DNA from 2 places in the Geobacillus sp. JS12 genome. Region 2 is predicted to be linked to the other one. Evidence: riboswitches for the same ligand, from Rfam matches in the RefSeq annotation. Region 2 holds a riboswitch; the other holds the start of a gene.
What was found. Region 2 has a riboswitch for thiamine pyrophosphate ahead of thiC (phosphomethylpyrimidine synthase ThiC). Riboswitches for the same ligand answer to the same signal wherever they lie in the genome.
Positions count from the first base shown of each region.

Region 1 (15,303 bases), 200 kb from region 2:
CGGCACCGTTTCAAGCAAGCAATACAAACAAGGCGTGCGGTTCGGAATGAAGGCGCAGCTTAAACCGTAACTGCCGACACAAGCGCCATAAATCCACGGAATGTTGTACTTGTAGGCAACGTCATTGATGACAAGGCGCGTATCAAAATTGTCTGTCGCATCGATCCATAAGTCAGGGCGTTGCTTGAGGGCGATCGTTTCCAATTCTTCCGGGCCGGCGTCGCCGACAATGGCCTCGATCTCAACCTCGCTGTTGATTTGTTCAAGGCGCCGTTTGGCGGCGATCGCCTTTGGCAACCGCTCCTTCGCATCCGCTTCGCTGTAAAGCTGCTGGCGCTGCAAGTTGCTCCATTCGACGTAATCGCGGTCAATGATCGTCAATTTGCCGATGCCGGCGCGAACGAGCGCTTCGGCGTTGCCTGTGCCGAGCGCTCCGGCGCCGACTAACACGACATGCTTTCCCCGTATTTTCTTTTGCCCTTCCACGCCAATCGGTGCAAACAATTGCTGCCGGGAATACCGTTCGTTCAAACAACACTCATTCCTTCCGTTGGGCTGCTCGCTGACGCGTACCGTTTTTTCGGGATGCGTCCGGCTTCATAGCCGAGCCGGCCCGCTTCCACCGCCAGCTTCATCGCTTTCGCCATTTTCACTGGATCGGCCGCGCCGGAAACAGCGGTGTTCAAGAGCACCCCATCCGCGCCAAGCTCCATCGCCAGCGCCGCGTCCGCCGGTCCACCGATGCCAGCGTCCACAATGACCGGCACGTTCGCCTGCTCAATGATAAAGCTCAAATTGAGCGGATTGATGATGCCTTGTCCGGACCCGATCGGCGAGGCGCCTGGCATGATCGCATGGCAGCCAAGCTCCTCTAGCCGCTTCGCCAGCACGACATCATCGGATGTGTACGGCAACACAATAAACCCTTCATCAAGCAGCATTTCCGCCGCTTTCAACGTCTCGATCGGGTCTGGGAGGAGCGTTTTGTCGCAGCCGATCACTTCTACTTTTATCATATCACACAATCCGGATGCCTTGGCGAGCCGGGCGATGCGCACCGCTTCTTCGGCCGTTTTCGCCCCGGCGGTGTTCGGCAAAAGCTTATATTTGCTTAAATCGAGCTGCTCTAAAAAGTTCGGCTGCTCCGGAGAAAAGATGTTCATCCGCCGGACGGCGAACGTTAAAATTTCCGCCCCTGATGCTTCCACCGCTTCTTTTTGCACGTCCAAGCTCGGATATTTGCCCGTGCCGAGCAACAGCCGCGAAGAGAATTCATATGGGCCAATTTTCAACATCTCAACCGCCTCCTACAAAATGAACGATTTCCACGCGATCGCCATCACATAGCGCCGTCGTCTCATACTCATGTTTTTGGATGATGCGGACATTGACTTCGACGATGCAAAGCTTGTTCTCAAGCCGGAAATGGGCAAGCAAATCGCCCACCGTTTTCACCTCGTCGGGCACGGCGACTGCCTCCCCGTTAATCACTAACGTCATTCCACCCCCACCTTTCCGATATGGCGTGTCAACGAAAATGGCGCAAGGTCAAACGCCGTCTCTTTCCGCTCCACTAAGTCGGCGACAAGCAGACCGGTCAACGGGCTGAGCAAAATGCCGTTCCGGTAATGGCCGGCAGCGACGAATAAGCCGCGCCGCTCCGGATGCTCGCCTAGATAAGGCAAGCCGTCTTCGGTCTGCGGCCGAATGCCGCTCCATGCCCCCACCCATTCCGCCTGTTCAATGTCCGGAACAAGACTGGCGGCGCGGTGAAGCAAGTTCATCACCCCACCGGCCGATACGCGCCGATCGAACGTGCCGGGCGTGGACGTCGCTCCGATGAGCAGCCGGTTTCCTGATTTCGGAACGATGTAGCAGCCGTTTTTCGCAAATACAGTCGTTTTTAACAACGGAACCGGAGTGCGCACCATGACGCATTCCCCTTTGACCGGATAAACGGAAAGCGAAAGCCCGACCCGCGCGCCGAGCCGCGCCGCCCAAGCGCCGGAAGCGATGACGACCGCCTCGGCGGCAAACGTCCCGCCTGTTGTGTCTACCACATGCCCACTGCTGTCGGAACGGATGTCGAACACTTCCGTATACTCGTACAGACAAGCGCCGGCGGAGGCGGCGGCATAGGCGAGAGCGGCGGCCAAATCCGGAGCGCTCACTTGCCCATCGCCAGGGATGTACATCGCGCCGGCAAGCGCTTCCGCCGCAAGACGCGGCTCCATTTCAAGCGCCTCCCCTTTCGTGAGCCACTGCACCGGTTCGCCTATGCCCCGCCAAAATGTATAATGGCGATAGAGATCGTCTGCTTCCTCTTCCGTTGTCGCTAGTTTGATCAATCCTTTTTCGACAAGGCCGATATCGATGCCGGTCCTCTCCCTCAGCTCTTCAGCCAAGGCCGGCATGAGAGCTCGGCTTTGCAAGGCAAGCGGCACAAGCGGGGTTGACGTCGAAAACTCGGATTGCGCCCCAAGCATGCCGGCTGCCGCGCTTGACGCCCCGCTTCCCATCGTTCCTTTTTCAAAAATGGCGACGCGATGCCGCCGCTTGGCGAGCTCAAAACCGATGGCCGCCCCAATCACTCCGCCGCCGACGATGGCGACGTCATACCGATGCGTCATCCCCTATCCCCTCCCTTTCACGATGTCTGACAGCCGCTTGGCCTCAGCAACGGGGTCAGCAGCGAAAAAAACAGCCGACAATACTGCCACCCCGGCTGCGCCCGCTTCCAGCACCCGACGGGCGTTGCCGGCGTGAATGCCGCCGATGGCGATGACTGGAATGGACACGGCGGCCACGATTTCCGCAAGCGAGTCCAGACCGCGCGGCGGCAAACCGGGCTTGCTGTCCGTCGGAAAAATATGGCCATACAAACAAAAGTGAGCGCCATCCTGTTCGGCTTGTTTCGCCTCCTCCGACCCGTGCACCGAGCAACCAACCGTCAAGTCCGGAAACGAGCGGCGGACGGCGCGCACCGGCAGGCTGTGATAAGCAAGCTGCACACCTTTGACACCGTAGACAGCGGCGACATCAACCCGGTCATTGACGATGATTTTTTGCAGCGGCACCCCGACGCGAAGCAGTGCCGCGACAAACGCCGCCACTTCACGCGCCGTCTTCCCTTTTTCGCGAATATGAATCAGGTCGGCATACGGATGGGTGTGCGCACAAATCGCGGCGAATTCGTCAACCGTCTGACGCCCGGTGGAAACGAAATGGAGAACCCCATCGCCATCCCTTTCTTTCTACCGTACATCGCTTATAGAAATATACGGATAATGAACACCGACATAGTAGGCAGCGAACATCAAAGCGGCAAACAAGGCGACAAGCCAAATATCATATTTGCCGAACCCGATTTCATAATAAAACGTGCGCCGCCCGCTGCCAGAAAATTGTTTCGCTTCCATCGCCACGGCGATGCGCTGGGCGCGGCGGATGCTTTGCGACAACAGCGGAATGGCGTAGCGCTTCATTTTGCTGAGGACGCCCTTATTCGGCACGCCGCGCACTGTTAACGCATAGCGGATCGCCTGAAACTCTTCAAGCATAATCGGCAATAGGCGAACGGCCGCCAAAAAACTGTATGCATACTTTGGCTTCAGTCTCAACTGCTGCATGAGCGAATAAAACAACGGAACCGGCCGGGTCGTCAGCGAAAAAATCAAGCCGAGAAGCCCAAGCGCCAAAGCGCGAAACCCGATGTGCACCCCGCGCCAAAAACTTTCCGCTGTAACATGGATGAGCCCCCAGCGAAACCATGTCGTCGTTCCCTCGCCAAACATCATCATCGATGAAGCCGTCGAAACAAACACGAGGAAAAACGGCAAAAACAACCAAAACAACACATTCGCCGGATAGCCGGTGCCAAAGCAAAACAAAACGAAGAGAGCGAGCGAAACGTTAATCAGCACGTTCGGGTTATGAATGAACAACACCGCAAAAAAGAGCATGACGAGCACAATGAGCTTCAAACTCGGGTTCGCTTCATAAAGCCATGTTTCACGGCGCTGAATGTCCCAGTTCATCGCCATGTTCCTCCTTCGGCCAATACAGGCTCCACAGCAGCAAGGCGCTCATCGCGAACAAGCGCTCCATCTTCAACGACCCACCGTCTCGTCGCAAAACGACGGACAATTTGCTCGTCGTGGGTGACCATGATGATTGCCGCCCCTTGCTCACGGTATGATTCAAGCATCGCCAGCAACGCGAACGTGTTTTTCGCATCCTGCCCAAATGTCGGCTCATCAAGCAAAAAGAGGCGTTGGCCGGCGACGATCGAAGCAGCCACGCTCAGCCGCCGTTTTTGCCCGACTGACAGCTGGTACGGGTGCTGGTCTTGCTGCTCAACAAGGTCAAATTCACGCAACAGGCGGGTGATGGTTTCTTCGATTTCCGCTTCCGGCCGCCCTTCAAGCCGAAGCGAGTAGGCGAGCTCTTCGCGGACGGAATGGGCGACAAATTGCCACTCCGGATTTTGGAAAACAAACGCAATATGGCGGTAGAGCGGGTGTTGCCGCTTGATGTCGGCGCCTAGCAGCATATACTCTCCGTCCGTGCGGATGAGTTGCATAAGCGCGTGCAGCAACGTGCTTTTACCGGCGCCGTTTTTTCCGGTGACGGCAATCCATTCGCCGGCGTGCACCGTTGCTTTAGGAACATAGATTTTCGCCTCCCGGCCGCGGAACCCGCGAAAACGGGCGAGGCGAAGAAGCTCCTCGCCTTGATGGCGATTTCGCCGCCTTGCCGTCCGGTCATAGTCGTCCCAAACACCCGGATACCAGATCCCTTCAGCGGCAATGACGTCTTTATAGTCGGAAAACACCGCCTTCGCCTCGCCGTCGGCGATGATGCGCCCATCGCGGCCGAACAAGACAATGCGATCCACAAAGTCGAGCACATGGTCAATTTTATGCTCGACGATGATGACCGTTTTGCCGCGGCTCACCTGCTTCACCGTTTGCCATACCGCCTTCGTCCCTTCTTCATCAAGCAGCGCCGTCGGCTCATCCAAAAACAACACATCCGGCTCAAGCGCCAGCACCGAAGCGAGCGCCAACCGCTGTTTCATCCCGCCGGAAAGCGTATGAATATCAGTATGCGGAGCGATCTCCAAACCGACTTGGTTCAGCAGCGCACGGATGCGGACGGGCATCTCGTGGCGCGGCACGCTTCGATTTTCGAGGGCAAAAGCGATTTCCTCGTCCGCATACGGCATGCAAAATTGCGCATCAGGATCTTGGAAAACATAGCCCCACCGTTCCGGCCGCTTAAGGCGCTCCGCTTTCATCGGCACATCGATCGAGTGGGGAATGATGCCAGCCATCACTTGCAATAATGTCGACTTGCCGCATCCCGACGGACCAAGGAGGAGCACTTTCTCCCCTCGGCAATCGAAAGCGACAAGTCGCGAAACAGCAGCCCGTCGCTCCCGGGAAATTTCAGGCGCAGCCGATCAATCGCAATTGCTTGTTTCATCGCCATTCGCCGCCTTACCGGTTCAATGCATCGTAATCGTCTTTCGAGGCCGGCCGCCACATTTGCGTCACTCCGGTTTTTTCGAGCGCTTTCGCCAATGAAACAGCAAGCACGCCGGAGATGAGGATGGCGCCGATAAAACGCGCCAGCAAAAAGAGCGCCATATTCCATGGGGCGAGCGCCTCAATATAGCCTTTGTAAAAGTCCATGATGAGCGAGCCAATCGTCGCCCCGACCGCGCCGAGCGATACAACGAACACATCAAAGCGCCGATAGCGGAAGGCGGCAAAGACGAGCTCGGCAAACAGCCCTTGAACGACCCCGTAAATGAGCACTTCAAGCCCCCATTGCGATCCCATGATCAGCTCGCCGGACGAAGCCGCAATCTCCGCGAGCAACGCCACCCCTGGCTTGCGAATGAGCAAATAAGCGAGCGAGGAGGCGATAAACCACATGCCGTAAATGAGTTGATCGAGATGAAACCCTACTGCTCCCACCGCGCTATATAGCGGGCCCCATAATTTGTAAATAATGCCAAACACAATCGCAATGACGATCGTCGTTAAAATATCCGCCAATTTTAACCCTTTTGTCTTCACTTCCATCCTGTTCTCCTCCTTGTCTTGCGTCAACGGCTCGCCGCCAATTCAGCCGACGGCCACTGCTCAAGCCGATACGCCATCTCCCAAAACTCGTACTCATATTCGCTGCTGATGAGGAAATGCCGCTTCATCCGATGGCGATCCTCTTCGGTGACCTCGTCAGCGATGTCGTCAAGCCACGCGATTTGCTCTTCCACAAGCGAGCGGAACCAGTCCGAACTGTAGGTGCCGATCCATTTTTCATAAATCGGATCATTCGGGCGGCACATTTTCAAGCGCTCGCCAATTTCGTAATACAGCCAGTAGCACGGCAAAATGGCGGCGATAACATCACCGAGATGCCCTTCGTACGCCGCGCGGTACATGTGCGACGTATAGGCGTACGCCGTCGGCGCCGGAATGAACGCCGCCCTTTCCTCTTCCGTAATGCCCAAGAGCTCGGCGAACGTTTCATGCAGCGACAGCTCGGCTTCGCACGTGCTTTGTGCATGGTGCGCCAACCGGGCTGTCGTCGCCAAATCCGGCGATTTCGCCGCCCCGATCGCCTGCACGCGGGCAAAATGGCGCAAATAATAGGCATCTTGCATCACGTAATAGCGAAACTTCTCGCGCGCAAGCGTCCCTTGGCCAAGCTCCTGAACAAACGGATGGCGGAAACTCGCCTGCCAGATCGGATCGGCCGCTTGACGCAATTGTTTGGCAAATGACATTCGTTTTCCCCCTTTTTGGCAAAATAAAAACGCCGCTTCCTTTGCCGATTGGCGTAAAGAAAGCGGCGTGGGCATGCGACGTTGGCAAGGCAAAGCCTAGCCTTGCTGTGCTGCTCCTCCACTTCCCTACGCTGGCATTACCCAGATCAGGTGCTAAGGGTCTCAAAGGCACACTTTGATCTCAGCCTTTCTAAAGGCCCCCTAGTGGATGATGGTGCAATTTTCAGTTTTCTTTACACTTAATCATACCATGGCACGAACGATTGTCAATCTTTTTTTCTCCGACGTTGCGCTATGCGTTGCAATCCGCTATGATGGAAACGCAGCAATTGACGACGGAATGGGAGTGGAAACGATGGCGAAGGTCATCCTGAAAAGAGAACGGAAAAAACGGCTTGAGCAAGGGCATCCATGGATTTTTCGAAGTGAAGTCGACCGCATCGAAGGCGATGCGACGCCGGGCGACTTCGTTGACGTTTACAATCATCAAGGTTATTGGCTGGCGAAAGGATATATCAACCCCGCTTCGCAAATCATCGTCCGCGTCTTGACGCAAAACCGAAACGATGAACTCGATGAGCGCTTTTTCATCGACCGCATCCGTCAGGCGTGGGCGTACCGTGAACGGATGATTCCCGGCGTTCGCTCCTGCCGCGCCGTCTATGGCGAAGCCGACTTTTTGCCCGGATTGATCGTCGACAAATATGAAGATGTGCTTGTTGTGCAAATTTTGGCGCTCGGCATGGAAAGGCGGAAAGACTGGATTTTGCGCGGCTTGCTTGACGTGTTTGCCCCAAGGGCCATTTATTTGCGCAACGATGTGTCCGTCCGCGAGCTTGAAGGCCTCAAACAAGAAAAAGGCTTTTGGTACGGAGAAGCGGAAACGGAAATCGAAATCGAGGAAAACGGCGTGAAATACATCGTCGATATTGAAAACGGACAAAAAACCGGCTTTTTCTTCGACCAACGGCAAAACCGCGCCGCTCTTCGTCCGCTCATCGGCCCGGAGACGACCGTGCTCGACTGCTTCACCCATACCGGCTCGTTTATGCTAAACGCTTGTCTGTATGGGGCAAAACATGCTACTGCCGTCGATATTTCTGAACATGCCATCGAAACGGCGAAACGGAACGCCGCGTTAAACGGATTCACGAACGTTGAATTTGTCGTCGCCAACGCCTTCGACTATTTGCGCGAGTCGGTGCGCGCCGGCAAACAGTGGGATGTCGTCATCATCGACCCGCCGGCGTTCGCGAAATCGGCCCATGCCGTCCCGAAGGCGCTGCGCGGCTATAAAGACATTAACTTAAACGGATTGAAGCTTGTCAAAGACGGCGGCTTTTTCGTCACATCAAGCTGCTCGTACCACGTCCGCCCGCACCTATTTCAAGAGATGATCGCTGATGCCGCATTTGACGCGAAAAAAGTGCTGCGCCAAGTATATTGGAACGGCGCCGGCTACGACCACCCGAAACTCCTTGCCGCGGAAGAAGGCGACTACTTAAAATTCGCCATTTACGAAGTGCATTCCCGGCGGTGACGAGCCGCTCTCAAAGGCCGTTTCGATGCGCCGCTGGGCAGAAAAAACGCCTAGGGGTTATCCCTAAGCGTTTTTTCGTTCCCTGGGGCGAAGCGATTGTTCTTTATGCAAGACCGACAGATAGACAAGCATCGAAAGGAGCACCGAACCGCTAGCAGCTAAATAAATGCTCGGATAGCCGAACCAATGGCTGATTTGGCCAAACACCATCGCCCCGACGCCGACCCCTAAATCAAAAAACGAGAAAAATGTCGCGTTCGCCATTCCCTTGCGGTGGGCAGGCGCCCGCTCGACGGACCACGCCTGCAGCCCCGGTTGCACCATGCCAAAGCCGAAACCGTACAGCACCGCCGCCAAAAGCAACGCCCATTCTCCCGGCAGCCAAGCGAGAAGAAGCATCGCCAGCAAAATAAGCCCCGCACCAGGGAGAAAGACGGCTCGATGCCCTTTTCGGTCATACAACTGGCCAGCGAACGTTCGCGTCACCATCAAGGCCAGCGCGTAAAGCAAAAAGTACAGCTGCAGGCCGCCGATCTGTTTTTGCGCCGTATATAGAGGCAAGAATGAGGCGATGCCGCCGAACGTCACCGTCAAGAAAAACAACAGCAACGACGGGGTCAAAGCGCTTTTTTCATACAAATCCCATCTGTTCGCCCCTTTGCCATGCACGGCTTCCGCTTTTTTATACGTGATCGCGGCGGCAAACAGCACCGAAGCAACTCCAAGCGCCGCACAAATGGCAAACAGATGGCTAAACGGAATCATAGCGGCAAGCACAAGTCCAAGCGACGGACCAAACGCCAAGGCGATATTCCCCGACAGCCCGTAATAGCCCATTCCTTCCCCGCGGCGGCTCGCTGGAATGATGTCCGTCGCCACCGTTCCGGAAGCGGTTGTCGAAAACCCCAGCCAATTCCTTGGACGACCCGCATCAAAAAGAGAAGGAAAATGCTTGAGATCAAGCTGTAGGAACCGACAGAAATGACAAAAATGAGAAGCCCCAATAAAAACACAAACCGGCGCCCTTTCGTCTCAAGCGCATGGCCGGCGAACGGACGGACGATGAGCGCCGAAAACGTAAACACACCGACGACAACGCCAATCAGCTGATCGTTGCCGCCCAAATGCTCGACAAACAGCGGAAGGGTCGGCAGCGTCATTTGAAACCCAAGAAACACAAAAAAATTGGCCAAACAAATCAAAACAAAATCTTTCGTCCATATTTTTTCTTTTTGTTCTGCCATAAGCGGCTGCTGCTCCGCTCCCATACCGATCCCCTTGCGAACGATGTATTTCGTGTCCCTTAATATTTGTTAGTATAACATAATCCTATGCCGCCGTTTAAGCAAAATGTGATTTCACTGTTCTCCCGGCAAGATGACGACAAAAAAGCCCCGCCCAGCCGGCGGTTCCCGGGTGTTGTTTGCGCAGCACCATCCTTCTATGATGCGTCAACTACCCCCACTTCGCGAACGCTTGAAGTGAGGGCTTGCAACTCCCCAGAAGTGCAAACGGACTTCGTCCTCCTTCCTTGACTTGGGGTTGCATCAGGGGCAGGTTGACAACTGCCCAACCACGCAGGTCATGTCTGCATCGTTACCGATTCTCTCGGTGTGTCTGTTGGCAGTACTTGGCTTCCACACACAACAGACGGACCTACGATCGATGTTTGACGGTTGCAACGTTTCCTGCAACCAACTCCATCCATCGAGCAGCCGTTATGGGAGTGCCTTTATTGAACGGTTTTCTCCATGCCTTTATTCTATCATACACAAAAGAAAGGGGGAACGCGCATTCCTCTCCCACTTACTCCCTTTGGTCGTTGAAGTGGGATTCTCCTGCGCGAAATAGGATGAAGAAAAAAGCCGCCGAACAATCGGCAGCCTTTACCATCCTTTTCGTTTGCGCAACGACACAATTTGTGCGGTATGATGTTTCCCATGCCATGCATACAACGCGGTCAATACATACAGCGGCATCTCCCCCGCTGCCCCTTTCGGCCGAATGGTTCGGTGAAAATCCACCTCCATCATCGATTCAAGCAACACCGTCCAGCGCGCATGCAGCCCGTCAAGCAGTAAAAGCGACGATTCAATCGACAATGTACGGGCATCAGCTGTTTTCGCCCATTCGCTTTCCGCAAACGGCTTCACCGTTGGGTCGTCTTCCGTCACTCCCCATTTCGTGCGCAAAAACGCGTTCATGCTTGCATCGGCCAAATGGTGGACGACTTGGGCCACCGTCCAGCCGCCGTCGCGATACGGCGTGTTCAGCTGCTCATCGTTCAAGCCGGAAACAGCGGTTCTTAAGTCGTTCGGCAGCCCGCGGATGGCAGCAATCCACTCTTGCACCTTCCCAGCCTCAAACTGCTGCGGCGCTTGAAACGTTCCGATCGGGTAGCGAATCGGATCGACCGTCCCATGTTGATCATCTCCCTTCCGTATTCATTCATTCCACACAGAAAGGCAAATTCCTTCTTATTCTTTCCAGATGTATACGCGCGCCTCGTACGGTTTCAGCTTAAAACGCGTCGCATTTTTATGCGGACGGACCGGGTAGTTCGAGAGCGCCAAATCGCTTGACTGAAGGCGGAAGCCGTCATAGCGGTAAAGTGACGGGCGGTCCGACAAGTTGACGACTACAAGCGCGCGATCACGTCCGAGCGTTCTTGTGTACGCGTAAATGGATGGGTGGTTTTCCAAAAGCAGATCGTACGTTCCGTAAACAAACAGCTCGTTCGCTTTCCGAAGCTGAATCATTTGTCGATAAAACGACCATACCGAGTTCGGATCGCGCCGCTCGGCCTCGACATTGATCGTACGATAGTTTTCGTTCACCTTGATCCATGGCGTACCTGTCGTGAATCCAGCGTTTGGGGCACCAGACCATTGCATCGGGGTGCGCGAGTTGTCGCGCCCGGTTTTCCAAATGATCGTCATCGCTTCCTCATGGGTCCGCCCCTTCGCCCGTTCGAGTTCATACAGGCGAAGAGCGGACACATCACGATAATCACGGATGTCATCGAACCGCACGTTCGTCATCCCGATCTCTTGCCCCTGATAAATGAACGGCGTCCCTTGCATAAAAAAGTAAAGCGCGCCGAGCGCCTTGGCGCTTTCCGCCCAATAGTCGCGGTCATTGCCCACGTCGAAACGGAGCGGGGCAAATCGTGGTTTTCCAAAAACAACGCATTCCACCCGCGGTTTTCAAGCCCTTTTTGCCATTTCGTCAACGTCCGCTTTAGGCGGCGGACATCGATGGAACCATCCGCACGCCTTTCCCATAGCCCTAGATGCTCAAACTGAAAAATCATATTGAACACGCCGTTTTCTTCCCCGACCCATTGTTCGGCCTCATCAACCGTTACTCCGTTCGCCTCGCCGACCGTCATAATGTCATATCGCGCAAACGTTTGCTCTTTCAACTCTCTTAAATATTCCATAATGCCAGGCTGGTTCATATGCCCGGCAAACGACGGTACATACTTCAGCCCCTTCGGGTTTGGCAAATCGGGAAGACCCGGCTTTTTCTTAATGTGGGAGATCGCGTCGATGCGAAAGCCGTCGATACCTTTATCCAGCCACCAGTTGACCATCTCATAAAGCGCCTGGCGCACCTCACTGTTTTCCCAGTTCAAGTCGGGCTGTTTGACATCAAAAATATGCAGATAATATTGACCCGTCCGCTCGTCATACTGCCACGCCGAGCCGCCGAAAATGCTTTCCCAGTTGTTCGGTTCGCGCCCGTCTTTGCCGTCGCGCCAAATGTACCAGTCGCGCTTCGGATTGTCGCGCGATGACCGCGATTCGATAAACCACGGATGCTCATCACTCGTATGGTTGATGACCAAATCCAAAATGACTTTCAACCCGCGCCGATGGGCTTGGGCAAGCAATTCATCGAAGTCATCCATCGTTCCAAACTCATCCATAATGGCATAATAATCGCTGATGTCATATCCGTTATCGGCGTTCGGCGACCGGTAAATTGGACAAATCCAAACGATGTCGACTCCAAGCTCCACCAAATAATCCAGCTTTTCGATGATGCCGCGAAGATCACCGATGCCGTCGCCGTTGGCATCCATAAAGCTGCGCGGATAAATTTGATACGCAACGCCTTCTTTCCACCATGTTTTTTTCAAGGCTGCCTCCCCTTTGTGCACACGTTTTCACTATCCACTGTACACTACATGACGGCAATATACAACTCTCTTTTTCAAGACTAGCGAAAAAATGATTGATGAATATTTTTAGGCTGTTGTTTTCAATTGCCGCCCGTAAAACAACAGCCGTTTGCCAGACGATCGACATGCTGGCAAACGGCCGATTCGAACGATAATCAACGTTCATTAGCGGTGCGGCCCGCTTCGTAAATTTTCAAGTTATGATAGACGGTTTCAAGCATCGGGGCGTGGATGTCATACTGTTTCGCCAGCTCCAGCAAATACCCTTGCAAATGATCGGCTTCAATCGGCAGCCCTTTTTCCATATCACGCTGCATCGATGACTTCATCGTCGGGGCGATCTGTTCGAGCTGAACGCGCTGTCGTTCGGCCATCTCCTCAGTGAGCGGCGCGCCGTGCGCTTGCATAATCATTTTGATTTCCCCAAGCAGTCGGCTGATGATGACGCTCCCGTACTCGCCGGAACGAATCGGCCCGATCGGAGCGCGAAACAGCGTCGTCACCCCTGACATAGTGGCAATAAACAAATACTTGTTCCACATGTCCGAAACGATTCGCTCACTTAACCGAAACCGGGCATTGGCGCCGGCAAACAACGATTCCAACGCTTTCACCCGCCCTGTCCGTTCTCCCGACCACTCGCCGAAACGAACTTCATGGGCCGGACTTGTTTGAACGATTTCCCCTTTTTCGTTTAACGTCGTTTCGATGAAACAAAGACCCCCAACACCTTGTCATCGCCAAATGACTCCCGCAACACATCCATATGGGCCATGCCGTTTAAGAGTGGCAAAATCATCGTTGTCTCACCGACGTACGGTTTAGCATCAGCGATGGCGCCCGCCAAATGATACGCCTTGTTTGAAAACACAAAAAGATCGAACGGCTCCGTCCGTTCACCGGCCGCGATCAGTTTCGGCGCGAGCACTGCATCGCCGTGGACGCTGCGGATGACAAGCCCGCGTTCCTCAAGCTCCCGCTTTCTCCGCTCACGGACGAGAAATGTCACATCGACGCCTTTTTCGAGCAGGCGTCCGCCGAAATAGCCGCCAACCGCCCCGCTCCCACGACAAGAACGCGCATGTTATGTATCCCCTTTTCCCACATGTTCATAGCCAAGCCTAGGCTGGAATGGACAGCGTTTCGATGCAGACGTTGAAAAAAGGAAGAAGGGGACCCCCTCCTTCCTTTCCAGCCGCTAGCAGCAACGCGACACTTTGCCGCCCTTGGCATTGTAGCGCGCCTCTTGCGCCTCGCAGAAAAACTCTTTCCGCGACTTGATCGGCTCACCCGGATGATGGGTTTTCATATGCTCGACATATTTTTCATAACTCGGCACGCCGACAAGCAAGTCAAGAAACTGCCGGCGATAGGCCAACACAGTTTGCAGCCATTTAGGCATAATGCTTCGCTCCTTCTCCATCGCGCGGCACGTACGGCGCTTCTTTGAGCGGCACATGTTTGTTTTGCAGCACTTTGATCCAGATGTTCAACGCCGAGATCAACATCGCAATCACAACGAGCATGAAAATCGCACACAATGTCGCATCAATGTAGTCGTTCATAATAATTTGCCGCATTTGCGCCGCATTCGTGGCCGGCGCCAAAATTTTGCCTTGGCTCAAGCTGTCTTGGAACATTTTCGCATGCGACAAGAACCCAATTTTAACGTTTTCATGGAACAGCTTTTGATACCCTGCCGTCAGCGTGACGACCAAAAGCCATGTCGTCGGCACGAGCGTGACCCAAACATATGCCTTTTTGCCCATTTTAAATAGAATGGTCGTCGCAAACAACAAGGCGATGCCCGCCAACATTTGGTTGGCGATGCCAAACAGCGGCCATAGGGTGTTGATGCCCCAAGCGGATCGACGACGCCTTGGTACAGGAAGTAACCCACGCCAACACACAAAGGGTCGTGGCGATCAAGTTCGAGGCAAGCGAATCCGTTTTGCCAAGCGGCTTGTAGAACGTCCCCATAATATCTTGGATCATAAAGCGGCCGACGCGCGTGCCGGCGTCAATCGTCGTCAAAATGAACAGCGCTTCAAACAGGATGGCAAAGTGATACCAGAATGCCATAAGCGCCTTGCCACCGATGACGCTCGATAAAATGTGCGCCATCCCGATCGCCAACGTCGGCGCCCCGCCCGTGCGCGACAACACCGTTTGCTCGCCGACGTCTTTCGCCAGCTGCGCAAGCATATCCGGTGTGACGGTGAAACCCCATGACGATACCACTTTTGCCGCCTGCGCCACATCTTGGCCAATCACCGCCGCCGGGCTGTTGATGGCAAAATACGCCCCTGGCGTCAAGACGCAAGCCGCCACCATCGCCATAACCGCGACGAACGACTCCATCAACATCGCACCGTAGCCGATCGGCCGCGCATGGCTTTCAAGCTCAATCATCTTCGGCGTCGTGCCGGATGAAACGAGCGCGTGGAACCCGGACACTGCGCCGCAGGCAATCGTGATGAACAAGAACGGGAACAAATTGCCGGCGAAGACCGGTCCTGTACCGTCGATAAATTTCGTCACTGCCGGCATTTGCAAATCCGGCATGACGACGAAAATGCCAAGCGCCAGTCCAACGATCGTACCGATTTTCAAGAACGTGCTCAAATAGTCACGCGGCGCAAGCAGCAGCCATACCGGCAGCGCCGAAGCGACAAATCCGTAAATGATCATTAAGATCGCGATCGTTTCCCCTTTGAGCGTAAACATCGCCGAAAGCGTCGGATGCTCTGCGACGTACTGACCGGCCACAATCGACAA
Region 1 is NZ_CP014749.1:64,913-80,215, reverse strand. It holds partial or broken gene A0V43_RS00505 (thiazole biosynthesis adenylyltransferase ThiF) at 1-531, opposite strand, end outside; gene A0V43_RS00500 (thiazole synthase) at 528-1,295, opposite strand; gene thiS (sulfur carrier protein ThiS) at 1,297-1,500, opposite strand; gene thiO (glycine oxidase ThiO) at 1,497-2,630, opposite strand; gene tenI (thiazole tautomerase TenI) at 2,634-3,182, opposite strand; gene A0V43_RS00480 (energy-coupling factor transporter transmembrane component T family protein) at 3,255-4,037, opposite strand; partial or broken gene A0V43_RS00475 (ABC transporter ATP-binding protein) at 4,034-5,487, opposite strand; gene A0V43_RS00470 (ECF transporter S component) at 5,502-6,092, opposite strand; gene tenA (thiaminase II) at 6,116-6,799, opposite strand; TPP riboswitch at 6,906-7,012, opposite strand; gene A0V43_RS00460 (class I SAM-dependent rRNA methyltransferase) at 7,155-8,339, shown strand; partial or broken gene A0V43_RS00455 (MFS transporter) at 8,403-9,607, opposite strand; gene A0V43_RS00450 (YfiT family bacillithiol transferase) at 10,226-10,783, opposite strand; partial or broken gene A0V43_RS00445 (glycoside hydrolase family 13 protein) at 10,817-12,483, opposite strand; partial or broken gene A0V43_RS00440 (ketopantoate reductase family protein) at 12,681-13,608, opposite strand; gene A0V43_RS00435 (YbdD/YjiX family protein) at 13,724-13,927, opposite strand; gene A0V43_RS20940 (carbon starvation CstA family protein) at 13,920-14,342, opposite strand; partial or broken gene A0V43_RS00430 (carbon starvation CstA family protein) at 14,296-15,303, opposite strand, start outside.
Region 1: it holds a riboswitch for thiamine pyrophosphate, as region 2 does, so the genes downstream of both, tenA (thiaminase II) here and thiC (phosphomethylpyrimidine synthase ThiC) in region 2, are expected to answer to the same signal.

Region 2 (15,303 bases):
CACCGCGGCCGTCATTGACATAAAATCGATCCCTGAGTGCCGGGCGCTTGAGGCGAGCGCCGATCCTCTCGTGCTTGGAGCGGCGCTCTCCCTCGCCGAGCTCGAAGAAGCAAATCCGTTCCCGTTATTGACAAAAGCGGCGCGAGAAGTCGCCGACCGGACAGCGCGCAACCAAATTACGCTCGGCGGCAACATTTGCGGGCAAATTTTTTACCGTGAGACCGCACTGCCGCTATTCGTCGCCGAGGCGGATGTCATCATCGCCGGACCATACGGCATCAGGCAATGCCGCTTCCTTGACTTGTTTCATCAACAGTTGCAGCTTGGCCGCGGCGAATTTGTCGTCCAGCTCAAAGTCGACCGAACCGCCGCCGCCCTGCCCCATTTCCATCGCAAGCGCCGCAAGCAAGGGGAAGTCGGCTACCCGCTCGTCACGATCGCAGCGCTAAAAAACGGCGAAACCATTCGCGCCGCCTTCAGCGGCGTCTGCCCGTTTCCGTTTCGTTCTGCGGAAGTCGAGGCGCATCTTAACGACCGGAACCGCCCCGCAGCCGAACGGATTCAGGCAGCGATCAGCGCGTTTCCGCGCCCCATTTTGCATGATATTGAAGGCTCGGCAGACTACCGGCTGTTCGTGGCCGCCCAGCTGCTTGAAGATATGCTTCGTGAGCTCGGAGACGGAGAAACCGTCTAAACAGGAGGTGAGCATGCGGACATGGAGGAAACGACAAAGCGGGAGCTTGTGCTGCACGTTAATGGAGAACGAAGATCGATCGTCGCTCGCCAAGCCGAAACGCTGCTGTTTGTTTTGCGTGATGGGCTGGGGCTGACCGGGGCCAAGCCAGGCTGTTTGAACGGCGACTGCGGCGCCTGCACCGTCTTAGTCGACGGCACGCCGATCAAATCATGCATGATGCTGGCTATCGAAACGGTCGGCAAAGAGATCACCTCGATTGAAGGGCTTGATGATGCCCCCATTCAGCACGCCTTCGTCCGCCACTTCGCCTTTCAGTGCGGCTATTGCACTCCTGGGTTCATTATGAACGCCCACGCGCTCATCGAGCGGCATCCAAACGCCGATGAGGCGACGATTCAAGAATGGCTGGAGTCGAATATTTGCCGCTGCACAAGCTATCAAGAAATCGAAGCGGCGGTCAAAGAAGTGCTCGAAGCCAAAAAAGCAAAACCAACAGATCCTTGACGAGCAATGGATATCCCGCACCCAATCGGGATATTCTTTTTTGATGCGGTATACATCTCATCGAAAAGGCCGGTGATTTACTAGGGCAACAGCTTCCCGGAATCGCTTCTCAAGTAGAAAATCCTTGTAGCATCAGCCCCTATTTTCACACGTTCACCCATCGATCAAGGAAAACAGCGGTTTTTCACCGGCCTTCTAAATAGCTATTGACAAAAATATAACGTTAACGTTAATGTTATGTTTGTAAAACAGATCGTTCACTGTGATCACGGGAAAGCGAGGGGCCCCGAATGGAGCGATTCAAAATCGATGACGTCGCCAAAGCAACCGGCCTAACAAAACGGACGATTCGCTATTATGAGGAGATTGGCTTGATCAAGCCGCCGGCGCGCAGCGAAGGCGGCACACGCCTTTATACAGCTGAGGACATCGAACGGCTGAAAAACATCGTTGCCGCGCGCGAAGTGCTCGGCTTTTCGCTGCAGGAGCTGCAGCATTTTTTGGCGCTGAAAGAAACGACGGAGACGCATCGGGCGGAATATCGACATGCGGCCGCTGGGAGCGAAAAACGGCGTGAACTGGAACAAATCAGCGCTGGATTGCGTCGGCAAATCGCCATGCTGGAAGAGAAAATGAAGAAGATGGCCATGCTGAAGCAAGAGCTGGAACAAATGGCAGAGCGGGTAGACGCCCTCTTGCAAGAAAGGAGAGAAGAATAGTGGAGGAAGGGAGAAAAACAAGGGCGCGATGGATTACCGTCGCCGCCGCCTTTTTAGCGTTTATGGGCATCGGGATCGTCGACCCGATTTTGCCGGTCATCGCCGAAAGCATCGGCGCCACCCATTGGCAAGTGGAAATGTTGTTTACCGCCTACATTTTGACGATGGCGGTCATGATGATCCCGGTCGGTCTTGTTGTCAGCCGTGTCGGCGATAAACAAATGATGGTGGCAGGGCTTGGCCTCGTTACGATTTTTTCGTTGTTGTGCGGCTTTGCTTCTACTATCCCGCAGCTGTCGCTCTTTCGCGCCGGCTGGGGATTGGGCAATGCGACGTTTTTCGCCACAGCCATGACGTTGTTGATCGCGTTGACGCCGCAGGCAAGCACCGCGGTCGGCCTGTATGAAGCGGCGATCGGCCTCGGCATGGCCGGCGGTCCGCTCGTCGGCGGACTGCTCGGCCAACATTCATGGCGCTATCCGTTTATCGGCACGAGCGTCTTGATTTTCATTGCCTTTTTACTCGTCACCTTTTTCGTCTATGATCCGAACAAAGGAAAGCCGAAAAAAGCGGTCGGCCTGCAAGAAATGCGGCGGTTGCTTTCGTTCCCGCCATTTTTAAAAGGGGCGGTCGGCGGCATGCTTTACTATTACGGCTTTTTCGTCGTATTGGCGTATTCGCCTTTGATCATTGGACTGTCGGCCATCCAAATCGGCCTCGTTTTCTTCGGCTGGGGGCTCTGCCTTGCTTATGGCTCAGCGGTGCTCGCCCATCAGCTTGAGAAACAATATGAACCAAGGGAAATTTTGCCATACGGTTTGCTGATGTTCGCAGCCTTATTGCTGCTTCTTGTAGTCGCCAAGCCGACATGGCTTATGGTAACGCTCATCATTTTGTCTGGGCTCGTCTCCGGACTCAACAACGCTTTGTTTACAAGCTATGTGATGGAAACATCGCCATATGAGCGGGGAGTGACGTCCGGCACGTACAACTTCGTCCGCTGGCTCGGAGCGGCCATCGCTCCGGTGCTGTCCGGCATCATCGGCCACACCATTTCCTCAAAAGCACCGTTTATGGTCGCCATGGCGCTGGCGCTCATCGCCTTTCTGTTCCTTTCCTGGCGCAAGCGCAAGACTTCGGCACCCAAAACGGCATAGCCGTAAAAAAACAGGCGATCACAATCATTTCGCGTCTAAAATCAGAAAACGCCCGTTCCAAACGGGAACGGGCGTTGTTCACAATTCGCTTCCCGGCCGCAGCCATTTTGTCATCGTGTTCGCGGCGGCGAAGCATTGCCCTTTTTCACGAAACTGCTTCCATCCTCCTGCTTATAGCGCTCGCTGTTCAGCTATGAACCGTCCGCTTCTCGCTGATAAGAACGCCGCGTTTTTTCATCTCGTCCATATACACATCCCCCGGAACGATTTGCTCCGGCGGATAGACGCCGCGCTTTGTGATCACCCCGCGGCCGATGAGCTGAGCGACAGCAGAAATCGTGTAGGCCGTCGTGCGCGCCATCGCCGTTACCTTGTTTTCGCGGTCATTAAACGTGACGGTCTCGTATTCCAATACCGTTTCCTTCCCGCCTTTTCGGCCGCCGACGATGACCCGAAGCAACACCACATCATCTTTCCCTTTCAAATCAAGCAGCGGCTTCAGGACGGAAAGCAGCACATCGCGCGGTTTGACTTTGCATCCATCGATCTCCACTTCCACATCGTGGCGCGTCAAATTCAAATCGACAAGCAGCTTGCATTTTTCCGCATGGCCGCGGTAACGAATCGTTTTGTACTCGAGCCGCTTCAAGTTTGGAAACGAGCGCGAGAGCGTCGACGTCCCTCCTGAGGTGTGAAACGCTTCAAGCGGCCCGAACCGGTCGAAATAAATCGGCTCGACTTCCGAAAGGGACGGCACTTCCTGCTTTTGGCCGTTGCGGATGATCAAGGCCGGATCGGTGTAATGGTCAAGCAGCCCCTCGAGCGAAAACACATGGTTGTACTCGAGCGGCGGCTCGGGGCGGACAGGAATGCCGCCGACATACAGCAAGATGGATTCCACCTCATCGAGTTGACTCGCCCCATAACCGGATAAAATGTTGATCATTCCGGGTGCGACGCCAAGGTCGGGGATGATGGTCACCCCAGCGGCTTGGGCTTGTTCATGCAGCTCAAGCACCCGATCGGTAATATGGCCGATATGGCCGCCTAAATCGACAGAATGGACGCCAGCTGCAATAGCCGTTTTCGCCACCGTTTCGTTAAACTGGTAAAACAAGGCGTTGACAACCACATCGTGCCCTTTCATGAAAGCCGACAGCTGCCGCTTGTCGCTGGCATCCACCCGCACAGCGGCAAGCTTTTTGGAATGAAGCTGCTGCACCGTCTGCTCCGCCTTGGCCAAATCGACATCCGCCAACGTCACCGCCTCAACATCTTGGCTTTGCACTAAATCGCGCGCTGCTTCTTTGCCCATCAGCCCCGCTCCAAGCACGAGCACTTTCATCGTTCTTTCCCCCTCTGTCACCGATTCTTTGCCATACGCTTACATGACAGCCGCTTTTTTCACATCTTTGCCGCGGCCGCTGCTTCGATTCACGATATAGGTTCCACGTTGATCTTCACTTCTCTTTTGCCGGCGATGTTGCAAGCGACAGCCCGGTTCAATCATCGGTATCGATTTGCGCCCGTTGCAGCTTGCCGCTGAAATCGACATAAATGCTCCGCCATTCGGTGAATACGTCAAGCGCAGCGACGCCGGAGTCGCGGTGGCCGTTGCCCGTCCCTTTCGTGCCGCCAAACGGCAAATGAATTTCCGCTCCCGTTGTGCCGGCGTTGACATACACGATGCCGGTGTCCAAATCGCGCATCGCTCGGAATACATGGTTGACATCGCGTGTGAAAATGGCGCTTGACAGCCCATAATCGACGCTGTTGTTGACGGCGATCGCTTCTTCCAAACTGCGGACGGAAATGATCGACACGACCGGGCCGAAAATTTCTTCGCGGGCGATGCGCATATTCGGCGTGACATCGGTGAAAATCGTCGGCGCGTAATAAAAGCCGCGCGCATAGTCGCCCTCGCGCAGTCGATGACCGCCAATCAGCAATTTCGCCCCTTCTTCTACACCAATGCGCACGTAGCGGTCGATCTTTTGCAGCGCCTCTTCATGGATGACGGGTCCGACTTTGACCGTTTCATCCAACCCGTTGCCGATTTTCAATGTTTTCACAGCTTCCAGCAGACGCCGCTCAAGCTCCTGTTTCACCCGCTCATGGACGATGACCCGGCTGCACGCCGTGCACCGCTGGCCTGATGTACCGAACGCACTCCAGATGATGCCGTCAACCGCCAATGTCAAATCGGCATCATCCATGACGATCACCGCATTTTTCCCACCCATTTCGAGCGACACTTTTTTCAACAGCCGTCCGCATTTTTCCGCAATCATCCGCCCGACTTCATTCGATCCGGTAAATGAGATGACCTTGACATCCGGATGCTCGACGAGCGCATTGCCGACTGTCGGCCCGTCACCGTGGACCACATGAAACACTCCCGGCGGCAAGCCCGCTTCTTCAAAAATGCGAGCTAATTCCTGCGCCATGATCGGTGTCTCGGGCGCTGGCTTCCATACGACCGCATTGCCGGCAACAATGGCCGGAAACGACTTCCAAGTGGCGATGGCAATGGGAAAATTCCATGGCGTGATAATGCCGACCACTCCAACCGGCGTGCGGACGCTCATGGCAAATTTGTCTTTCAGTTCAGACGGCGTCGTATCGCCGAACAACCGCCGTCCTTCTCCCGCCATGTAAAACGCCATATCAATGCCTTCCTGCACTTCGCCGCGCGCTTCCTCAATCACTTTGCCCATTTCCATCGTCAACAGCCGGGCCAACTGTTCTTTCCGCTCCTTTAGCAGCATCCCAACTTTATACAAGATTTCCGCGCGTTTCGGAGCCGGCACGAGGGCCCACTGTCTTTGCGCTTCTTTGGCTGCTTGAACGGCCTCGTCAATATCGTTTGGCCCGGACATCGCCACCTCGGCAATCGTTTCCCCCGTCGCCGGATTGATCACCGGCGCAAATTGCCCGGTGCTTGGCTCCTTCCATTCTCCATTGATATAGTTTTGGATTTTCACTGTATACTCCCCCCATTTTTCTAGATGATTTATTGAGATAATTTATACATTGAACGCCGAGCGATGATCGTCAGGACTTCCTCTTGGCCCGCAAGTCCTGGATCGTAGCGGCCACCGAAATGTGGTCCGGATCGGTCAACACCTCAATCACCGTCGGCTTCTTGGCCTCAAGCGCCAACAGAAGCGCTTCCGTGAACTGTTGTTCCGTCTGTACTTGGAACCCGCGGCCGTTTAGGCATTCTGCCAAACGGGCAAACGACACGCGGCCTAAATCGGTGCCGATGACCCGCCCCGGAAACTGCAATTCTTGATGCATGCGGATGGTGCCGTACATATGATTGTTAAACACAATGCTGATGATCGGAATATCGTATCGAGCGGCCGTTTCCAACTCCTGCACCGTCATCATAAAGCCGCCATCCCCGGATAAAGAAACGACGGTCCGGTCGGGAAAGGCCAGTTTCGCGCCAATGGCGGCCGGCATGCCATATCCCATCGCTCCTGACGTCGGGCCGATGTACGTGTGCCCATCCCCAAACGGGAAAAAAGCATGGAGCCAACCGGCGAAATTCCCGGCATCGTTCGTAATGACCGCATTTTTTGACAAATGGCGCGCCAAGCTCGCCATCACAACTTCATAGAGATTGCGATGTTCCACCGGCAGCCTGGCCGTTTGTTCGTACCGTTTCCTCCGTTCAGCCGCCCATTCTTGCCAAGACGGCCGCACCGCGATATCGAGCAAACGGGACAGCACTTCCTGACAGTCAGCCCAAACCGCGAGATCCGGTGCATACACTTTTCCGAATCCATCGCTGTCAATATCGATGTGAATCAGCGTCTGATTGGGAGAGAGCAAACGGTAATCTTGTGTCGTTACTTCCGATAGCCGCGTTCCCAATGCCATCACCACATCCGCCTGCTCGGCCGTTTCGATGACCGCTTTGGGCGACCCTAGACCTAGGTGTCCGACATAGCATGGATGGTTGTGGGGAAACACGTCATGCCGCCGGAACGCCGCCATGACCGGAAGTGCATACTTTTCCGCCCATAAGCGCAGCAACTGCTCCGCTCCCGACCATTTGACGCCGCCGCCAGCAATCACGAGCGGCCGTTTGGCGCGCTTCAGAATCTCTTCAATGTGCTGTATATCTTCTTGCCTTGGTGCCGGCTTCGGCACATCGGTCTCGGCTATCACTGCTTCCGCTATCGTTTTGGAAAAGACATCTTCTGGCAGTGAAACGACGACGGGGCCGGGCCGCCCTGTTTTCGCGGTGCGAAACGCCCGTTGCACCAGCTCTGGCACCCGCTCGGCTTCGCGAATTTCGACCGCCCATTTGGCGATCGGACGAAAAAACGCTTCCATATCGACTTCCTGAAATCCTTCACGCCCTAGGAAGCGGCTGTTCACTTGCCCCAAAAACACGACCATCGGAGTGGAATCTTGCCTCGCGGTATGGACGCCAATCGCCAAATTCGCTCCGCCGACCGCCCTTGTAGCCAGCACGACGCCGCACTTTTGCGACGCTTTCGCATACCCTTCCGCCATAAAGGAAGCACCCCCTTCATGGCGGGCGGAGATGAACTCGATGGATGGCTCATCATAGATGGCATCAAGGAGGGGCAAATAACTTTCCCCCGGCACACCAAACACATAACGGATTTGTTCCTGTTTGAAACATTCGACGATGGCTTGAGCCACCGTGATGTGACGCATCGTTCGCTTCATGGCGCCGATTCCTCCCAATTCACTTGCTTCCATCGTTCAACGGCTTGCTCTAGACGCTCCATCGACGCTGACAGCGATACGCGGACATATCCTTCCCCTGCGGGTCCAAACGCTGTTCCCGGTGTGACGATGACTCCCGCTTCTTCGAGCAGTTTGGCGGCAAATCGTTCGGATGAGTATCCGTCATAGACCGGGATCCACAAGAAAAAGGTCGCTTTCGGCCGCTGCACGTCGATGCCCAGTTCTCGGAGTTTCTCGACCATCCTATTCATGCGTTGTTCATAAATGCGGCTATTTTCTCGAATAAACGTCTGTCCGTTCATCAAAGCGGCCACCGCCGCCTTCTGGATCGGAATAAACTGGCACGTATCCGTGTTGCTCTTGATCACCGAAAGCGCTCGAATCATGTCCCGGTTTCCGACCACGTATCCGATGCGGCAGCCGGCCATGTTATAGCTTTTGGACAACGATCCAAATTCCACCGCCACTTCCTTTGCCCCGTCCACCTGCAAAATGCTCGGCGCTTGAAAACCGGCAAACGTCACGAACGAGTAGGCCGCATCATGAGCAATGAACATCCGGTGGCAACGGGCAAGTGAAACGGCTTCGGCCAATACATCCAAATCGACAGCGGCGGCCGTCGGATTGCTCGGATAATTGAGAAACATGATTTTCGCTTGGTCATAAACGGACGAGGGAAGCGCATCAAACCGAGGAATATAACCATGTTGCGCATCGAGCGGCAGCGATCGGCTCTGGCCGCGGGCAAAATGGACGGCCGTCCGGTAGACAGGATAGCCTGGATCAGGCACTAAGGCGAGCTCGCCGGGATTGAGAACGGCTTGCAGCAAATGGACGATTCCTTCTTTCGAGCCGATTAACGCCAACACCTCGGTCTCCGGATCGAGCTTGACGCCATATTCCCGTTCATAAAAACGCGCGACCGCTTCCCGATACTCCCTGCAGCCGCCATACGGCGAATACGTATAGTGTTCTGGCGCATCGAGCGCTTCTTTCAACGCTTCGATGACAAAGGAAGGGGGCGGCAAATCGGGGGCGCCGATCCCTAAATCAATGACATCAACCCCGAGCTTTAGCAGTTCTTCTTTTTTCTTTTGAAATCGGGAGAACAAATATGGCGGCATCGTCTGCACAATATCGGAAAATGTGTTCAATCCCATCCCTCCTCATGGCCCTTCGTTTCAGTTTATGCGCACGCCCATCCCCCTCATGCCCGTCTCACGTTCAAGAAGCAGCCTATAATACCAATGGCTTTCTCACATCAAGACATCATCAAAATCTTTTTTCTCGAAAAGCGGTCGATGCAGGAGAAGTGGTTAATTTTTCACTAAGCTGCTAGAAAAACGCGATCAACCTTCTGAAACCCGGCCCTTTCGCCATAAAAAGAAGCGGCCGGCATCATCCACGGTTCGATGACGCAACTGGCCGCTGTCTATGGAAGCGAAGCGCCGGCGAAGGCGTCGCGATAGACTGCGCAGTTTTCCCCGCATGATCATTCTATGATTCAAAATTTGCACCTTATGCCATTATCATAATCCATCTGAAACGATTTGTAAATATATTTTTTGAAAATTATATATTTTAAAAATAATAAAGAACCACACCAATTTGCAGAACAAACAAGAGGGGCGATGAACGTTCGCCCCCCTCCGCTGCTTCGATCAGCACCGAGCGTTTTCCAGCTCATGCTTTTTCCGTTGATCGAACTTCCATATCCTCTCCACCATGCCGAGCATCGCAGCCCGCTTCTTGTCATTGATACAGCGATGACCCTTGCCGAATAAATTGTTGCGCTTTTTCTTTCATCCCCTCCTCTTTGATTTTCCGTTGCAGTTCATGTGAAATGTTCATGGAACAAAATTTCGGCCCGCACATCGAACAAAAATGAGCTGTTTTCGCCGCCTCAGCCGGCAATGTTTCATCATGGTATTCGCGGGCCCGTTCCGGATCGAGGGATAAATTGAACTGATCGTTCCAACGAAATTCAAAGCGCGCTTTCGAGAGCGCATCGTCACGCTGCTGAGCGGCTGGATGCCCTTTTGCCAGATCAGCCGCATGGGCGGCGATTTTATAGGCCACGACCCCGGCGCGTACGTCCTCTTTATTCGGCAACCCTAAATGCTCTTTCGGCGTTACGTAACAAAGCATCGCCGTTCCATAAGCGCCAATGATGGCGGCGCCAATCGCTGACGTAATATGGTCATACCCGGGCGCGATGTCGGTGACAAGCGGCCCTAACGTATAAAACGGCGCTCCATGGCAAATGTCCTGTTCCTGCTCGACATTTTCGCGAATTTTATGCATTGGAATATGTCCGGGCCCTTCGATCATCACCTGCACATCATGCTTCCAGGCGATTTTCGTCAGCTCGCCGAGCGTCTTGAGTTCCGCAAACTGCGCCTCATCGTTCGCATCGGCGATGGAGCCGGGACGCAAGCCGTCGCCAAGGGAGATCGCGACATCGTATTGTTTCAAAATCTCGCAGATTTCTTCAAAATGCGTATACAAAAAGTTTTCTTCATGATGGGCCAAACACCATTGGGCGATGATCGAGCCGCCGCGCGAGACAATTCCGGTCGTCCGGTTGGCGGTGAGCGGAATGTAATGAAGCCGCACACCGGCGTGGATCGTCATGTAGTCGACTCCTTGCTCCGCCTGCTCCATCAACGTCTCACGATACACGTCCCACGTTAACTTCTCCGGCACCCCTCCTACCTTTTCGAGCGCCTGATAAATCGGCACCGTTCCCACGGGGACCGGCGAATTGCGGATGATGTACTCGCGCGTCTCATGAATGTGCTTGCCGGTCGACAAATCCATGACCGTATCGGCGCCCCAACGCACCGCCCAAAGCAATTTTTCCACTTCGTCTTCAATCGATGAAGAAACAGCCGAGTTGCCGATATTGGCATTAATTTTCACATGGAAACGACGGCCGATGATCATCGGTTCGCTCTCTGGATGGTTAATATTAGCCGGAATAATGGCCCGACCAGCGGCGACTTCTTGGCGGACCATTTCTGGATCGATTTGTTCACGAATCGCGACAAACTCCATTTCTGGCGTAATAATCCCCCGTTTGGCGTAATGCATTTGTGTCACGGTTTTTCCGGGCTTTGCCCTCAATGGACGGCGCACAAACGGAAGCGAACGTTGGATCGCAACAGAAGACCGCTCCATTTCCTCCACATCGCCGCGCTCAACAATCCAGTTGCGGCGAAGAGGCGGCAATCCTTTTTCGACGTCCGGCTCAAAATGAGGATCGGTGTATGGACCGGTTGTGTCATAGACGCGCACCGGCTCGTTTTCCACCGTTCCTTGCGGCGTTTTCGTCGGCGACAACACGATCTCTCTCATCGGCACGCGCACATCCGGACGCGACCCTTCGATGTACACTTTGCGGCTTTCCGGAAACGACATAAACGAGCGAATGTTTTCCATGCGTGGCTTCCCCTTTCAACATAAAATTATGAAAGATCAGATCTGAAGCCACACCGTCTGAAGCGGGGCAAACACGAGAATAGGCGATGGCGGCCGATTCAAAATAAAAACAGGTTCCGACACCGGAACCTGATCGAAGGCAAAAGGCCAAATGAACAAGACACGTCCATCTGTTCCCGCTGCCTGCTTCCCTACGCTGGCATGACCCAGATCAGGTTCAAAGGGTCAAAGAACTTCATCGCGTTCTTTTCTCAGCCCGGCTCTCGGACTCCCCTAGCAGATAAGCGTATCACAATGATGACTGACTTTTTTCATTTTATCAGGCAATTGGCAAAGATGCAAACCATTTTATTCCAAACGTTGACTCCCACACGTCGTTTGAAAGCCCCTCTTTCTCGAAGAAAGCGTCCTTTTCCTCACTCACACAGAAAATTTCTTCAGCATGGCCCGCATCTCGTCCGCCATCTGACCGAGCGATGTCGACGAAGAGGCGATTTCCTCGACGGAAGCCATTTGTTCCTGCGTCGCTGCCGATACGTTGGCCGCACCGGACGCTGACTGTTCGACAATATTGGTCATCTGTTGGAGTGCGTCGTTCACTTGGCGGGCATGCTCCGTCATTTGCTCGATGGCGGACGATACTTGTCCAATTTGTTTGCTCACTTGGCCGACCTCCTCCCGAATATGGGCAAATGATTGGCCGCATGCCTCCGCCACGTTCAATCCTTTCGCCACTTCGGAGATCACCTGTTCGGCAGACGCAACCGCCCGCTTCGTTTCTTCTTGAATGTAACCGATCAGCTCAGAAATTTGATGCGCTGAGCGCGCGGATTGTTCTGCGAGCTTCCGCACTTCATCCGCGACAACCGCAAACCCTTTCCCTTGCTCGCCGGCGCGCGCCGCTTCGATCGCCGCATTGAGCGCCAACAAATTCGTCTGCGACGCAATGCCAGTGATCGCTTCCGTAATCTGTCCAATCTCGTTGGAACGCTCCCCAAGCCCTTTCACCACCTGGCCGAGCGTTTGCACATGATCGTAAATGAACTGCATTTGCTCGGACATTTGTCCGATGGACTGCTTGCCGTCCTCTGCTTTCGCCGATGTTTTCTCAGCCCGGTGCGCCACTTCTTTCGTATGGAAAGCGACGTCGCTCAATGTTTGGGAAATATCATGCACGGACGCGGCGGTGGTGCGGACAGCATCGGCCTGCTCCTCCGCACTTGCCGCAAGCGTTTCCATCGTTGTCGCAATTTGCTCTGTCGCTTTCGTCGTCTGTTCGGCGACGGCGGCAAGCTGCTGAGAATATTGCGCTACTTCTTCGGCATGATGTTGGATTTGCCCCATCACACTTTGCCAAGCGTTTGCCATATCGTTTAACGACGCCGCAATCGGCCGCAGCTGCTGCACGCGATCAAGCGGTATGCGCGCCGTCAAATCTCCGCCTGTCATCTTGCCTAAATGTTCGTTAATAACGGCAATCGGGGCAACAAACCGTCGATAGTTGAGCGTTGCCGAAACGAAACCGAGCATCGCGCCAAACAGCACCGTAGCAACAAGCGTCCACCAAAATGCCGCCCCGCGAATGCCGTTGACCAGGCATGTGGCCATGCCGATCGCCGCTGTGCCAGGGATGACGATGAACATGGTGCGGATGATATAACTTGCTAATGACAAAACGCTCTCCTCCTTTTGCCATGATGCAAACACCTTTCTTATTTCTTTACCACATAAATAGATTCGTGAATGAACGTTCATTTTCCTTCCTAGCCCTAATCATGAATAGGGGTGGTTGCAAAGTTTTCTGATCTAACAAGGACCCGCTCAAAAACATCATGCTTTTGCTCGCTTCTAATCGGTGAAGAAAATAAAAAAAGGCGCCCCGTTCGATTGGGGCACCACCTGTTGTTTTCCGCTTTACACCGCCGGTTTTTCCGTTGTCACATACGTTCCAGCGATAAAATCGTGAATGGAGCGTTTGTCTTCTCTTGCAGCGACCATAATCGCACTAATGATGAGACCAATGCCGAACGTGATAAAGTATACGAGTCCGCCAACGAACGAGCGCAAAAACATCGTGCCGATGCCGACTTTTCCGCCGTTGACTTTCGCAATCCGGATGCCAAGCATCCGCTTGCCGACCGTATATCCGTACCAAACAGCCGGAACGATTAACGCGTAAAGGATGTTCGCTAATGACGTAAACCAGTTCGTTTCCCAACTGCCAGTGATGAAATAGCCGATGATCGAAATCGGAATACCGACGACAATCGCATCCAACAAGTTAGCCAACAGCCGCTTCCAAAATCCAGCCGGATTTGTCACCGCCATATGCCTTCCCTCCTGTTGCCTTTTCTATATTGTATTCTCCATTAACAGTATAATTGTCTTCATTTTACCGTAAATGGCGTATAAAAGAAAATCGGTTTTTTCGACATCACATCGATTTTTTGCTTCGATGCGGTGGTCCCTGCTACACACGCTCAAGATGATGGAATCGATCTTCTTGCAGCAATTTCTTTAGCCCAGCTTCGCCACCACAGCCGAAAAATCGTCTGGAAGCGGCCCTTTTTGCGCAAAATGGCGGCGCAGATGGTCCAAAAGCACTTGCTCGTCCAATAAAATATGCGGCGCCAGCGCATCGCGGAACGCTTCAATCTTTTGCCGGACGGAACCCGTTTCCCCTTCGATCGCCCCGTCGGAATACAACACAAGCGTCGCCCCCGGCTCGTAGCGCAACCGGCCGCTGTCGACAAAAAGGCGCGGAAGCAGCCCGATCGGCGCGCAGCCGCGGTCCAACTCCGCCACCGTTCCATCCGGTTGGAACAAAAACCCCGGCGGATGGCCGGCTGATGCATATTCAATCATCCGTTCCTTGACATCCACCAGAACATATACGGCGGTGAAATAATACGTCATCCGCCCGTTTTCATGGTACAACTGGCGCATATGGCGGTTCAACTCGCGAAACACTTCCGTCGGAACGATCCCTTTGCGGATGACGCCGTTTAAGAGCGAGCGGACCGACATGCAAATGAGCGAAGCCGCTGCCCCATGACCCATCACATCCATTAAAAAAATGCCGTACCGCTGTTTGTCGATCGGATACCAGGCGTACATATCGCCACCCAGCTCCCGCGATGGGATGTACGTTCCGGCAATCTGGATTCCTTTGGCCGACAACGGCTTGCTCAACACGCGCTTTTGCACCTCGCGGGCCAGCCGCAAGTCATCTTTCATCGCTGCGATGTATAGGTTCTCGTAAGTTGGACCGGCAAATAAAAACAAGTAAAACGCGATTTCTCCATCATGGCCGGGCACAGCCCGCACCGTCGTCTGCCTGACATAGACCGAACCGTTTTTCCGCCGCCAGCGCACCCACCCCCTCCATTCTCCACTTTCCCCAGTGCTCGCTTGAATCACCTCATAAAGCCAGGCCTCGTAATAACCCGCGTAAAGCGTATGCAACGGCTGACCGACAATCTCTACATCATGACCAGTGATTTTTGTGAACGCCGGATTGACAAACTGAACGACAAACTGGCCATCGGTGACGAGCATCGCCTGTTCCATCGCTTTGTACACTTGTTCAGCGAGCTGTCGTTCATTCTCGTTTCGCTTTGCTTCTGTCAGATCAGCGACAATCCCGCTGACAAGCCTCACTTCCCCGAATTGGCCAAGCACAGGAAACGTCTGTTCAAGCACCCAACGGACGGAGCCATCCCGCTGATTGATAATGCGATACGTCTGGGCGCCCGCATCCGCTTCCGAAAGGAGCGACCATTTTCTTTCCGCCTTGGCGCGGTCATCTGGGTAGGACACTTTTGCCCATATGTCTTGATCGCGGTAAAAGTCGTCCGGAGGCAGGCCGTACAGCTGCTCGCATGATGACGAAATGAACAAGAGCCGCCTTTGTTCCGGCGCTGCGAGCCAATACACATAATCGCCCGGCCCAACGAATACATTCATTTTTTCCAAGCCGAGAAGCAGCTCCCGCCACGCGAGGTGGTCATAACGTTGAACATGTTCCCAAAACCCATCCACCATAGAACGTCAT
Region 2 is NZ_CP014749.1:3,587,664-3,602,966, reverse strand. It holds gene A0V43_RS17700 (FAD binding domain-containing protein) at 1-694, shown strand, start outside; gene A0V43_RS17695 ((2Fe-2S)-binding protein) at 716-1,201, shown strand; gene A0V43_RS17690 (MerR family transcriptional regulator) at 1,492-1,920, shown strand; gene A0V43_RS17685 (MFS transporter) at 1,983-3,077, shown strand; gene A0V43_RS17680 (saccharopine dehydrogenase family protein) at 3,265-4,422, opposite strand; gene A0V43_RS17675 (aldehyde dehydrogenase family protein) at 4,580-6,061, opposite strand; gene A0V43_RS17670 (thiamine pyrophosphate-binding protein) at 6,132-7,787, opposite strand; gene A0V43_RS17665 (aminotransferase class I/II-fold pyridoxal phosphate-dependent enzyme) at 7,784-8,962, opposite strand; gene thiC (phosphomethylpyrimidine synthase ThiC) at 9,561-11,249, opposite strand; TPP riboswitch at 11,421-11,534, opposite strand; gene A0V43_RS17655 (methyl-accepting chemotaxis protein) at 11,670-12,923, opposite strand; gene A0V43_RS17650 (RDD family protein) at 13,164-13,577, opposite strand; gene A0V43_RS17645 (PP2C family protein-serine/threonine phosphatase) at 13,767-15,293, opposite strand; gene A0V43_RS17640 (STAS domain-containing protein) at 15,300-15,303, opposite strand, start outside.